2 regions of the Halomonas sp. SS10-MC5 genome follow, and region 2 is predicted to be linked to the other one. Evidence: predicted binding sites of a transcription regulator. Region 2 holds the regulator's gene; the other holds the start of a gene.

Region 1 (6,137 bases), 120 kb from region 2:
CGTCAGCCGCCCCTTCACCGGCAGGGCAAGCGGGGAGTCGCTGGTGCTCATGCTGGTGCCGCGCTTCGATGAGCAAGGGCATTTCGCCGGTGTCGTCGGGGGCATGATCAACCTCGCCCGAGGGGGGCTGTTTCGCCGCCTGGAGACGATTCGCCTGGGCGAGGATGGCTACGTGTCGGTATTCGCCGTCAGCGGAGAACGGCTCTTTCATCCGCGTCGGCAGCCATCGCTGGCCCACGAGGAGGATCTCGCCGATGCGCCGGCGCGACAGCTGGCGCTGGATGGCTGGCAGGGCGAGACGGTTGCCCGGGACAGCGGGGGGGCGCCGACCCTCATGTCGTATCGTCAGATCTGGCCGGCCGGCTGGGTCGTCAAGGTGGCGGTGCCTCAGGCCCAGGTTCGGCAACCTCTGGGTGACTTCCTGGGGCGGCTCTGGTGGGCCTGGCTGGTGCTGGCGGTCGTCATGCTGGTCACCATGCGTCTGCTGGTGAGGCGGCTGCTGCGTCCCCTGCACCGGCTCGAGCGGCAGATCGCCCAGGTCGGGGCGGGAGAGAGGCGCTATCTGGAACTCTCCACCAATATGCATGAGCTGCGTCAGGTGGCCAGCAGCTTCAACCGGCTCGAGCATGAGCGGCTGGCGGCGCTCGAGCACCTGCGCGATCGCCAGGCGTTCCTCGACGCCGTTCTCGGTTCGACGCCCATCGGCATGTTCGTGGCGGATCTGAACGGCCGCCTCAACTACCTGAATCCGGCACTGCTCGAACTCCTCGGATTGGAAGCTTCTCATGGATTCAAAGATTGGTGGGAGCGCATTCATCCGGCCGACAAGCAGGGAGCCGAGGACATGTGGCGTCACACCCTGGCGACCGGTAGCGACTTCGTGCGTCAGCTTCGCTTCCTCCACCCCAACGGGGCCACGCTGTGGGTCGAGGTGCATGCCAGCCAAGTGCTGGGCAATGAGCAGGCGCTGGGCTTCGTGGGCATGGTCAAGGACATCACCGAGCGTCGGCAGCAGGAGGCGCTGCAGCGCTGGGAGGCCGAACACGACCCCCTGACTGGCCTGCTCAATCGGCGTGGCTTCGAGCGGCGTCTCGAGGAGGCGCTGGCGGAGTATGCCAAGACGGGCACTCCCTCGGTGCTGATCCTGTTCGATCTCGATCACTTCAAGCCGATCAATGACGAGGGCGGACACGCCCTGGGTGACGAGATGCTGCGCCGGGTTGCCCAGGTAGTGGCCTGGGAGGTTCGCCGCAGCGATCACGTCGCCCGCCAGGGTGGGGACGAATTTGCCGTCCTGTTGCCCAGCTGTACGCTCAAGCAGGCAGGGGAGATCGCGGAGTCCTTACGCCGCGCCGTGTCCGAAGTCACCGTAACCAACGAGGCCAAGACGTACAGCATCACTCTCAGCATGGGGGTAACGGCGCTGCAGGAGGGGGATGAAGCCGCCGAGACCGTGCTCGCGCGTGCCGACGAGGCGAGCTACAAGGCCAAGGCGGAGGGGCGTAATACCGTGGTGATCACGACCTGCGACGACGATTTGATCAACAGCCTGTGGTAGCGGCACGGGCACGTCCGCAGCGGTGGGGCGTGTAGCGCAGAGGGCCGTCAGAGTCAGGCGTCGTGGCAGGAGGTGTCAGGCGTCGTGGCAGGAGGTCTTGTGACGACTGTCGAGTCGAGGGGAGGAAGCGGCTGGCGAATCCGTGCCTAGACCGAGGCGTTGATGCGTCCCGATTGGGCGGCAACGCGCCCGCTGGCGCGATAGACGGTCTTCTCGGCGGCTTGGTGGATGAACGCCAGCAGGCGGGTGTTCTGCTCCATGCGCAGCTCCACCAGCTTGCCGTTGAGTGCATTGAGGCGCTGGGCCTCGCGGGTCAGCTCCAGGGTATGGAGCCAGGCGTGCTCACAGCCAGCGTCGGCCGCTGCCTGTCGCGCACCTTGCGCTCCTCTGGCATAGCCCAGGCGCTGCTGCACGCCCTGGCGCAGCGTCTCGCTGGTTTCCAGCTTGGTCAGCAGCGACTGCTTGAGCCCGGCGATCTCGCCGAGCAGATGGCCATCGATGTGCGCGCCGGCCAGCACGGTGCGCTCGTGCCGGAGCAGGTCGATCACGCCATTCAGGCGCTGCTGCTGCTCTTGAAGAAGCTTCGCCAGGCTCATTCCCCGCGGCGCTCCGCTGCCAGGGATTCGATCAGGGCATCGGCAATGCGCTCGGCACGGACTTCCAGTCGCCCCTCGCGAATGGCTTCGCGAATCTCCTCGACCCGCGCCATGTCGACGTCGCGCGAGGTGTCGGCGGCCTTCTGGCTGAGGTGGGTGGCGGCCGACGGACCGGGTTCCTGCTGCTTGGCCGAGGTGGCGCCCTTGACCGGCTGCGTCTCCTCGCGCGGCGTCGTCTGCGTCGGGCGAGTCAGGGGGTTCTGGCTGTTGATCTTCACGATATTGGCCTCATGACCGGATGCTTTCAGCTGTTATCGGCGGCGCGCGGATTAACTTTAGGCCCGATCTTCGATGCAGGTTTTCGAGACGGCGTTGCGCCTGCCTCGTCCGGTGTGGTTCGCCAGCGTGGCAATGTCAGAAGTCTACGACAAGGGTGCCCTCGCCGACCACCTCGGCGGTCACGACTTCACGGCTGTCGAAGCGAACCCTGACCCGGTCGCCCATGGCTCCCGGCTCCAGCGCCTGACCTTCGCGGGTGACGCGAAACGCCGCGCCCCTGGCCTCGACCACGACGCGCTGGTTTCTCTCCACCAGCGGCAGGCTGCGGAACTGATGAGCCTGCAGGGGCTGCTCCGGGCTGAGCGGGCGGGTCGCCACCTGGCCGACGATCTCGTCAATATCGAGCAAGGTTCGGTTCGGCAGCTCGGCGAGGTTGCCTGACTGCATGGCCAAGTGTTCGCGACGGACGGTCTCGCCTGCCGCCAGCGGAGCGGTGAGAACCGGATACTCCCCCAGCGCGCCGATGTCGGCCTGCAGGTAGCGCACCTGCCGGCCGTCACTGCCACAGCGTACGCCCACGGAAACGCGCCCGAGGGGAACGTCGCCCGGACGGGCAAGAAAGGGCTCGGGGGATTCGCAGGCCGGCAGCCTCGCTGATGGCAGACGCAGCTCGATGATCAGTTCGTCGCCTAGGGTGCTTGCCTGCTCGTGCAGGAACGCATGCACGGCTTGCAGCAGTTCGGTGTCGTCAGCCGTGGCCGCCGCAGGCAGCGGCAGGAGGGCCAGCGTCAGCGGCAGCAGCAGGGCGAGGCGGATCAGACGCATCGGGCAAGGTCGTCCAGCAGGGGTGATGGCCAGATTCTAGCGACAGGCGACGGACTGAAACAGCGGAAATGAACGAGGAAAACCGGCCTGTTCCTGCCATTGACATGACAGCGGCATCGCTATTCTTCAACCTCAAGAAGTTCCGCATGTCATCCACTGGGTTTGCACGGGAGTGCCGGCATGATCGACCAGCTCGAGGCCGCCTTTAATTACCACCAGCAGGCGCTGGGCCTGCGCCAGCAGCGCCACCAGGTGCTGGCGAGCAATATCGCCAACGCCGATACGCCCAACTACAAGGCGCGCGACATCGACTTCGCCAGCGAGCTGAAGAGGGCGGTCGAGCACGGGCGGTCGTCAGGCGGCGGGTTATCGCTGGCGCGCACTTCCGAGCGGCACCTGGCGGGGCAGGCCATGGCGACGCCCCGGCATGAGCTGCTCTATCGCATTCCGGACCAGCCGAGCCTGGATGGCAATACCGTGGACATGGACCGCGAGCGTACCCAGTTCGCCGACAATGCGGTGCGCTACCAGGCGGCGCTGACCTTCATGAACAGCCGCATCCAGGGGCTGAAGAACGCCATGCAGCCGGAATGACAGGCCGGAACTGACAGAGGAGTGAGATATAACCATGTCGATGTTTTCCGTGTTCGATATCGCCGGCTCGGCCATGAGCGCCCAGTCGCAGCGCATGAACGTCACCGCCAGCAACCTGGCCAACGCCGACAGCGTGGCCGGGCCGGACGGCGAGGCCTACCGTGCCAAGCAGGTCATGTTCGAGTCACGTCTGCAGGGCGGGCGGGGCATCGGTGGCGTCGGGGTGCGTGACATCGTCGAGGACCCCGCGCCGCTGCGCCTGGAATACCGCCCCGAGCACCCGCTGGCCAATGAGGAGGGCTACGTGTCGATGCCCAACGTCGAGCCGGTGCACGAAATGGTCAACATGATCTCGGCGTCGCGCTCCTATCAGGCCAACGTCGAGGTCATGAACACCAGCAAGCAGATGATGCTCAAGACACTCACGCTGGGCGAGGGCTGATCGCCATGTCGAACACCATTGATGCCAATGTCGTCACGCGCATGAACCAGGGCGGCCCGGCCGCCCGCGATGCCAGCCAGTCTGCCGACCTGCGCAACAATTTCATGACCCTGCTGATTGCCCAGATGCAGCACCAGGATCCGCTCAAGCCGATGGACAACCACGAGATGACCAGTCAGCTGGCGCAGATCAACACCGTCAGCGGCATCGAGGATCTCAACGAGACGCTCTCGGGCATCACCGACCAGATGAACGCCGGCCAGACCCTGCAGGCCACCGGCCTGATCGGCAAGGGCGTGCTGGTGCCGGGCGATCGCGTGCTGCTCGAGCATGGCGAAGAGGGCGAGCCGCATACCACGCCGTTCGGCATCGAGCTGCCCCAGTCGGCCGATAACGTCCGTGTCGTGATCACCAATGCCAGCGGCCAGGTGGTCAATCGCTACGACATCGGCTCGGCCAAGGAGGGGGTGGAGTCGTTCACCTGGGATGGCCGTACCAGCGAGGGCGAGGTGGCGGCTCCGGGCTCCTATCGCGTTCGTATCGAGGCCACCAGCGGCGACAAGACGGTAGACGGCACCACGCTCAACTATGCCGTGGTCGGTGGGGTGACGCCTCCCGACAAGAACGGTGGCGTGAAGCTGGACCTGGGCGCCGTCTATGGCCAGGTCGGCCTCGACCAGGTCAAGCAGATTCTTTGACCCACATTCACTGAATACGAGAACCGCGCATAGCGGCATTTTTCGCCGGTAGGCAGAGGAACGAAGCAATGAGTTTTTCACAAGCATTGAGCGGCCTGAATTCCCAGTCGCAGAAGCTGGGCACCATCGGCAACAACATTGCCAACTCCCAGACCGTGGGGTTCAAGGGCTCCAACGTCCAGTTCTCCGACGTGTTCGCCAACTCCAAGGTCGGCCTGGGAACGCGGGTGTCGGCCGTGCTGCAGAACTTCAGCGAGGGTAACGTCGAATCGACCAACCGCAACCTGGACCTGGCGGTAGCCGGCGAAGGCTTCTTCCGCTACATGGATACCAGTGGCGAGGTGGTCTATTCGCGCAACGGTCAGCTCTCCATGACCTCAGACGGAAACCTGATCAATGCTCAGGGCTTCCAGATCATGGGCTATGGCCTCAACGCCGCCGGCCAGGTACAGGTGGGCGGCCAGCCGCAGCCGCTGAACGTCTCTGCCGAAGAGCTGGATGCCAGCGCCACCACGCGCGTCGGTACCACGCTCAACCTGGATGCGCGCAAGGTGATCGGCGACGACCTGAGTACGGTGGAAGCGGTGGATTCGACGGGCAACCCGGCCATGATCGACTACCACTACTCCAATAACTTCACCGTTTACGACTCGCTCGGCAACCCGCGTAACATCACGGTCTACTACGAGAAGACCGCGGCCAACGACTGGACGGCGAGAATGACGCTCGACGGTACCACGTTGGACGATGGTGCCGGCAACGTGACGGAATTTTCCGTCCAGTTCGACAATAACGGCAAGCTGATCAATGGTGCGGGAAGCGTCAATGCCAATGGCGCCATCGCGGGTGTCTCGTTCGCCGCCAATGACTACCTTGGCGGCGAGCCGGAGGATCTCACCTTCGACCTCAACCTGGCCGGCACCACCCAGTTCGGCAACACCTCTACCGTCAGCAGCCTGACCCAGAATGGCTACACCTCGGGCACCCTGGTGGGTATCACCATCAATGAAGACGGCACCATCATGCGCAACTACTCCAACGAGCAGTCGCGCCCCGCCGGTCAGGTCGCCCTGGTCAGCTTCCGTAACCCCGAAGGCTTGACGCCCGCCGGCGACAACGTCTGGCGCGCTTCTAACGAATCGGGC
Region 2 (6,137 bases):
CTGCGGCGACTCGGCGGTAAAGAACAGCACGCTGACCAGCAGCACGATGCTGGCGAACATGCCGATGATGGTTGAAGGGTTCATGCAAGCTCCTGAAAAGACGGGGCATCGAGCCTAGTGAAAAATATCGGCCATGGGCGTGGCCACTTTAGCCACGAAGGGGAAAGGCCGGCACCGGGTTGACCCAGGTCAAACTTTTCGCCTCCTGCTAAAGTTTCGGCAATCGCGGCCGATACGATAGCCATGAGATCCTTGTCGGCACCAGGCCCTTCGGTCGGGCCTGCCGAGGGCGGCACAGGGGGTTGGCCCTCGCCTGGCCAACGAGCGATTCCGGCGGCGGCCAGGACGCCTCCGTGAGCATCCCGTTGGCCAACCGCGACCAGACAGGAGTAGCCATGCAACGATGCGCCGAGAGGGACGGATGCTGCGAACGCTGTGAGGGGCCGCTGCCGTTCGCTTTTACCATGGCCTTCCAACCCATCGTCGACCTTGCCTCGGCCAGCATCACCACCTACGAGGCGCTGGTGAGAGGGCCGGCTGGCGAATCGGCGGCCAGCATCCTGGACCAGGTCACGCCTCGGCTGCTGTATCGCTTCGACCAGGCATGCCGAATCCGCGCCATCCAGCTCGCCAGCCGTCTCGGCATGCGCGAGAGCCTGTCGATCAACTTCCTGCCCAACGCGGTCTACGAGCCCACGGCCTGCATCCAGGCGACGCTGGCGATTTCCGAACAGGTCGGCTGGCCGGCCGAGCGGCTGGTCTTCGAGGTCACAGAGATCGAAAGGGTGCAGGGCCAGCATTTGCGCAACATCATCGAGGCCTATCGCAACATGGGCTTCAAGACCGCGCTGGATGACTTCGGCAACGGCTTCGCCAACCTCGACCTGCTGGTGGAACTCGAGCCCGACCGGCTCAAGATCGACCGCGCGCTGGTGATGCACTGCGACAGCGATACGCGCCGCCAGGCCATCCTGCGTGCCGTCGTCACGCTGGCGCGGGAACTGGATGTCGACCTGGTGGCTGAAGGCGTGGAGACCCGTGCCGAGGCCTTGTGGCTTGCACGAGGCGGCATTACCCAGCAGCAAGGCTTCTTCTATGCCCGCCCCGGCCTCGAGGCATTGACCCACGGCCTCGAGCCGACGCTCGCGACGTTGCAACGGGCCATCTAGGGTAAGCGGTTCGAACACGTTCATGTCAGCCTGAAACTTGAGAAATTTCCGAGTGCATCGCACTCAGCACGGAGCCAAGCAGCATGCCTGAGCCAAGGGACCCCGATCCTTTCACCGTCGCGCTTCAGCCAATTCACGATGCCAGCCATCATCACGTCGCGGATCGCCTGGTCTACACCCGGCACACCGACAGCGAAACCGAGGACGTCATGGCCGCCACCGCCAGGGCGCTGGCCAGCGCCGTCTATGAACTTGGCGATGGCGGCCTGCTGGGCGACAGGACACTGTTCGTCGACCTGCCGCTGGAGTGGCTCGAGCGCCCCGAACTGCTGCCTACGCCGGCCCCGCGCCTGGCGCTGGGCATGGCCGGGGCGCACACGGTCACCGCCGAACTGCTCGCACGCCTGGACGATATCCGCGAACGCGGCTACCGGGTCATCGTATCGTCCCGCCTGCTGAAGCAGGACCCCGAGGCCATGCTCGACCGCTGCGACATCATCGCGCTCACCTCGCCGCGGGACCTCGACGATGCGACCCTGGAGCGGCTCCCGGGGCGCAACGTCAAGCTGCTGGTCGAGAACCTCGACAGCCGCGAAGAGCTGGAGCGCTACCAGGCGATGGGCTGCGATTACTATCACGGCCACTACCTCGCCAAACCCAGCTTCATCGCCTCGGCTCCGCGGGGCCGCCATGGCAACCGTGCCGCCCAGATCCGCCTGATTCGTGCCCTCTACGAGGACAACCAGGACCTCAACCGCCTCCACGAACTGGTCGTGCAGGTACCCCACCTGCACGTGGCCATCCTGCGCCGGGCCAACTCGAGCTATTTCCACCGCGGCGGCAAGGAGGTCGACCTGCATCGCGCGGTCCAGCTCCTGGGGCTCATCGAGCTTCGCCGGTTGATCCTGACGCTGACGCTCGCCAGCCTGCAGCCCACGTCGCGCATCGTGTTGCGCATGGCGCTGATCCGCGCCTTCATGTGCCGCAACCTGGCGGCCCCCTTCCCCACCCTCGACTCCGAGGATGCCTTCACCACCGGCCTGTTCTCGATGATGGATGCCCTGCTGGAGGAGGACCGCAACACCCTGCTCGAACACCTGCCGCTCGGGCAGCCGATCATCGAGGCCCTCAAGCACCGGAGCGGCCCCCTCGGTGCCGTGCTGACCCTGTGCGAGAATCACGAGCGCCAGATCGAGGAAGCCATCGATGACGTGCCCGCCGACCAGCTTCATGCCTGCTACATGAATGCGCTGGAGAGCACCAAGGCGCTGATGGAAAACCTTTAATCGTGTTCTGCCAGGCGCGCCCGCAGACGGCTCACCGCCTGGCTGTGCAACTGGCAGACCCGAGATTCGGTCACGCCCAGCACGACGCCGATCTCCTTGAGGTTGAGCTCCTCCTGGTAGTACAGCGCCATCAGCAGCTTTTCGCGCTCGGGAAGCGCCTCGATGCCCTCGGCGAGTTGCCGGCGCTTCTCCTCGTCGATGAGCATGCGGTAGGGCGTGTCGATCGAGGCGTCCTCGATCCCGGGCTCGACCCCTTCGGCCATCAGCGCCTCGAAGGGAAGCAGGTGCCCGCTGTTGGTATCGCTGAGCAGTTGGCGATACTCCTCCAGCCCCATGTCGAGTTCACCGGCGATCTCGGTCTCCTCGGCGGGGCGTCCCAGCGACTGCTCCAGACGCCGCACCGCCTCGTCGACCGCCCGGGCGTTGCGCCTGACGCTGCGTGGCAGCCAGTCCCGGCTGCGCAGCTCATCGAGCATGGCGCCGCGAATGCGCTGGCTGGCGAAGGTGGCAAAGCTGGCCCCCTGGCTCGCATCGAAGCGGCCCATGGCCTCGAGCAGCCCCACCGTACCGGCCTGAATCAGGTCGTCGAGTTCGATGCTCGACGGTAGCCGAACCTGCATGGAAAGCGCCTGGCGCCTCACCAGCGGCAGGTACTCATCCAGCAGGTCCGCCTGTTCGATCTTGCCTCGTGCTGTGTACATGCGCTTGCTCTCACGGCTGACGATTCCCACGAGCGTCGACTCGCACGCTCGACGGGTCAGGGGCGTGGCAGATGCTCATGGTTGACGATCACCTGCAGCCCCTGCAGGGTCGCGGCACGCTGCCGGCGATCCTGAAGGGAAAACTGAAAATAGAGTGGCGTATCCGCCGGCAGGCCCGCCAGGCCGTCGGTCTGTCCCCGTGGCCCCGGTAGACGCAGGCAGCTGCCCGGATGGCACAGCCAGGCATTCACCGCGATGCCGACCGGCGGCTGGTAGTGCCAGCCGACCCGCCCCATCACCTGGCCACTGGCCAGCTCCGGCGAGGGCGGCAGCAAGGCAGCGGAAGCCATCGGACGGTCGGCCGTGGCCACCAGCAGCGAGGGGGCGGAGGCGACCCAGCTGCCGCTGGCCTGCGCACCCCCCAGCCAGCCACCGAGCGCGATGGCCGCGAGCCAGTGACTCGCTCGAGGTATCATCGCGCCAATACCAGCAGTTCGATGTCGAAATAAGCCTCTGCCACATACTGCAGATTGGCCAATAGGCCCTGTCGCCCCACCCCGGGCGGATGCACGGCGAGCAGCCGCCGAGGCCCGCCCTGCTCGGCTATCTGCTTGAGCAGACGGTAGCCACGGCGAAATGCCTCGAGATCGTCATCCACCCACAGCGCCCAGTGCGACTGCTGGGTCGCCAGCACGGGCAGGTGTGGGCTGCTGATGGGCAGCGCCACGATGCGCCAGGCGCGGGGGTCACCCACCCATCGCCGCCCCTCGCGGGCCCAACTTTCCAGCAGCTCGGTCACCCTGGCAGTGTGCCGCTCGGCGGTCCCCGGCAGGCCCAGCACCATCAGCGTCACCCCCTGGGCGCTGGCGGCCGGGCGTGACGGCGCGGTGGCGGCACGCCCGGGGGCTGGCTTGGCCGCCGCACGGGCCATGGCCGGCGGCGGTGTCGCGCCGCCGTCGCCCCTGGCCGCCAACTCGACCAGCATCTCGGCCACATGTGCCGGGCACTGCTGCGACTCACCGTTCGCCCACTGGCGCAGCCCTGCGGCCTGGTCCCATCCCATCTAGCCTGTCTCCCTTTCACCGAGACCCAGGTGGCGAATGGCATCGCGCACCAGGAAAAGTTGTACCAACGACTCGAGCAGCGCAACGTCACGGCGACGACGGCGCCCCCCGCCGAGCCCCAGCAGCTCCGCCCGCAGGTCCATCGCCGATTCGTCCTCGGCAAGGTCCAGGTGGGCGGCCACCGTCGCCAGGCCGCTGGCCATCAGCAGGCGCAGGTCGGCACGCAGTTCCCCGAGTTCGGCCGGGTCCAGCCGCTGCCAGGCGCGGCGGGTGAGCTGCGGCAGTACGTCGCCCTGCAGCAGCGCAAGCAACAGCGGCTCGGGCTCGCGCCCCAACCGCGCCGGCGCCAGCCAATAGCGCTTGCCAAGCACCTTGCCGCTCTCCTCGTCGCGAACCTCACCGAACCAGACCCGCGCTTCCAGCAGCTCCCGGTCGCGCCGATTGCCCTTGAACGCGACGTCGGCGGCCAGCGCGGCGAGGACGAGGCGGCCTGGCGCGCCGCGGAAGCGGCAGCGCACGTCACCCACGGCCTCGCCTACGCCATCCAGCGACACCAGGCTTCGCCGCTCACCGGCGTATACGACGCGCTGGCTGCCGCGTGCCTGGCTGCACCAGCTCAAAGCCTGGCGTTCCAGCCACTCACCCGCCTCTGCATCGGGCAGGCCATTCAACAGATGCACACCGATTCCATGCCGAGCTCCCGCCGTCTCGAGGCGCGCCTGCTGACCCGCCACCTGACGGTGCTGCAGCAGCGGCAGCGCCAGCCAGGTACCTTCGGGGCTGAGCGCCACGTCCGGCATCGACCAGCTCTCGCCCGGTACGCGACGACGTTCGCTCCACAGCATCCCCAACGCCTCGCCGGCACCAGGGTAATCCTGCAACAGCCGATCCAGACGCTGCTGCTGGACGGCGAACGGCAAGCCCAGCAGGTTCCACACCTCCTCGAGGCGTTCGAAGCCAGGCAGGCGCTGGCGCAACAGCTGCAACACGGCGGCCAGGCGGCGCCCCTGCCCCAGCAGGCTGCCCGAGCTTCGCACGGCCGGTTCCGGGGCCAGACGCGTCACCGTGCCCGGCGTCGACGGGCGGTCGGCGAGTGCCTGGTCGATCAAGGCCTCCGGCTGGGCGAGTGCCATGTCTTCCGGTACCCGCTGGCCATGCGAGACGAACAGCAGGCGCAGACCATGACGCATGACGATGTCGAGCACGGGCGCCAGCCGCCCGGCCTCATCCTGCTTGGTGACGATGCAGTCACGCAGCTCGCCGCCGGCCGCCTGGGCCGCCTGCCGGTAGCGCACCACCACCTCCTCGAGGGTCTCGGGCTGGCTGGCGGCGTTGAGCAGCAGTACCAGGCGCACCGGCGAGTCGCCACCGTGCAGGTGGCTGACCTGCTCGATGACCCGATGGTCGCGCTGGCTCATGCCGACCGTGTCGATGATGATCCAGGACTTGCCCTTCATGCGCCCCAGCAGGTCCGATACCGGCTGATCGGCATTGAGCGCGTACATCGGCACGTCGAGCAGTCGCGAATAGATGCGCAGCTGCTCGTGCGCGCCGATCCGGAAGCTGTCGGTGGTCACCAGCGCCACCGGGCGGGTGCCGTGGCGCATGACGTAGCGCGCCGCCAGCTTGGCCGTGGTGGTGGTCTTGCCCACCCCGGTGGGTCCGATCAACGCTACGATGCCGGTACGGTCCATGAAGGCCGCTTCGTCGTCCAGGCCGCTCAGGCGCTGGGTCAACTGGCGCGCCAGCCATGCCAGGGCACGCTCCTCCAGGGTAGCGGCGGCCGACAGCTCCTCGGGCAGGGCCGAGACCACCTCGTCGGCCAGCGCGCGGCTGAAACCGCTCGCCAGCATCGTCTGCACGAGCTGCTCGCCCAGCGTGGCGGTCGATGCCGGCTGGCCACGCTCACGCGTCAGC

Evidence for each region. Region 2 encodes FliA, which starts transcription of late flagellar genes. Its sites were predicted from a motif close to CTAAAGTTNNNNNNNNNNCNGCCGATA; they were not measured.
Region 1: a site for FliA is predicted at 2,467-2,493, ahead of flgM (flagellar biosynthesis anti-sigma factor FlgM). Genes of this name have one in related genera too.

What each region holds. Positions count from the first base shown of each region.
Region 1 is NZ_CP065435.1:2,739,479-2,745,615, reverse strand. It holds gene I4484_RS12760 (diguanylate cyclase) at 1-1,558, shown strand, start outside; gene I4484_RS12755 (flagella synthesis protein FlgN) at 1,705-2,154, opposite strand; gene flgM (flagellar biosynthesis anti-sigma factor FlgM) at 2,151-2,432, opposite strand; gene flgA (flagellar basal body P-ring formation chaperone FlgA) at 2,569-3,258, opposite strand; gene flgB (flagellar basal body rod protein FlgB) at 3,439-3,852, shown strand; gene flgC (flagellar basal body rod protein FlgC) at 3,887-4,294, shown strand; gene flgD (flagellar hook assembly protein FlgD) at 4,300-4,992, shown strand; gene flgE (flagellar hook protein FlgE) at 5,061-6,137, shown strand, end outside.
Region 2 is NZ_CP065435.1:2,618,674-2,624,810, forward strand. It holds gene I4484_RS12220 (motility protein A) at 1-84, opposite strand, end outside; gene I4484_RS12225 (EAL domain-containing protein) at 396-1,169, shown strand; gene I4484_RS12230 (EAL and HDOD domain-containing protein) at 1,253-2,455, shown strand; gene I4484_RS12235 (RNA polymerase sigma factor FliA) at 2,452-3,156, opposite strand; gene I4484_RS12240 (flagellar protein FlhE) at 3,213-3,632, opposite strand; gene I4484_RS12245 (hypothetical protein) at 3,629-4,219, opposite strand; gene flhF (flagellar biosynthesis protein FlhF) at 4,220-6,137, opposite strand, start outside.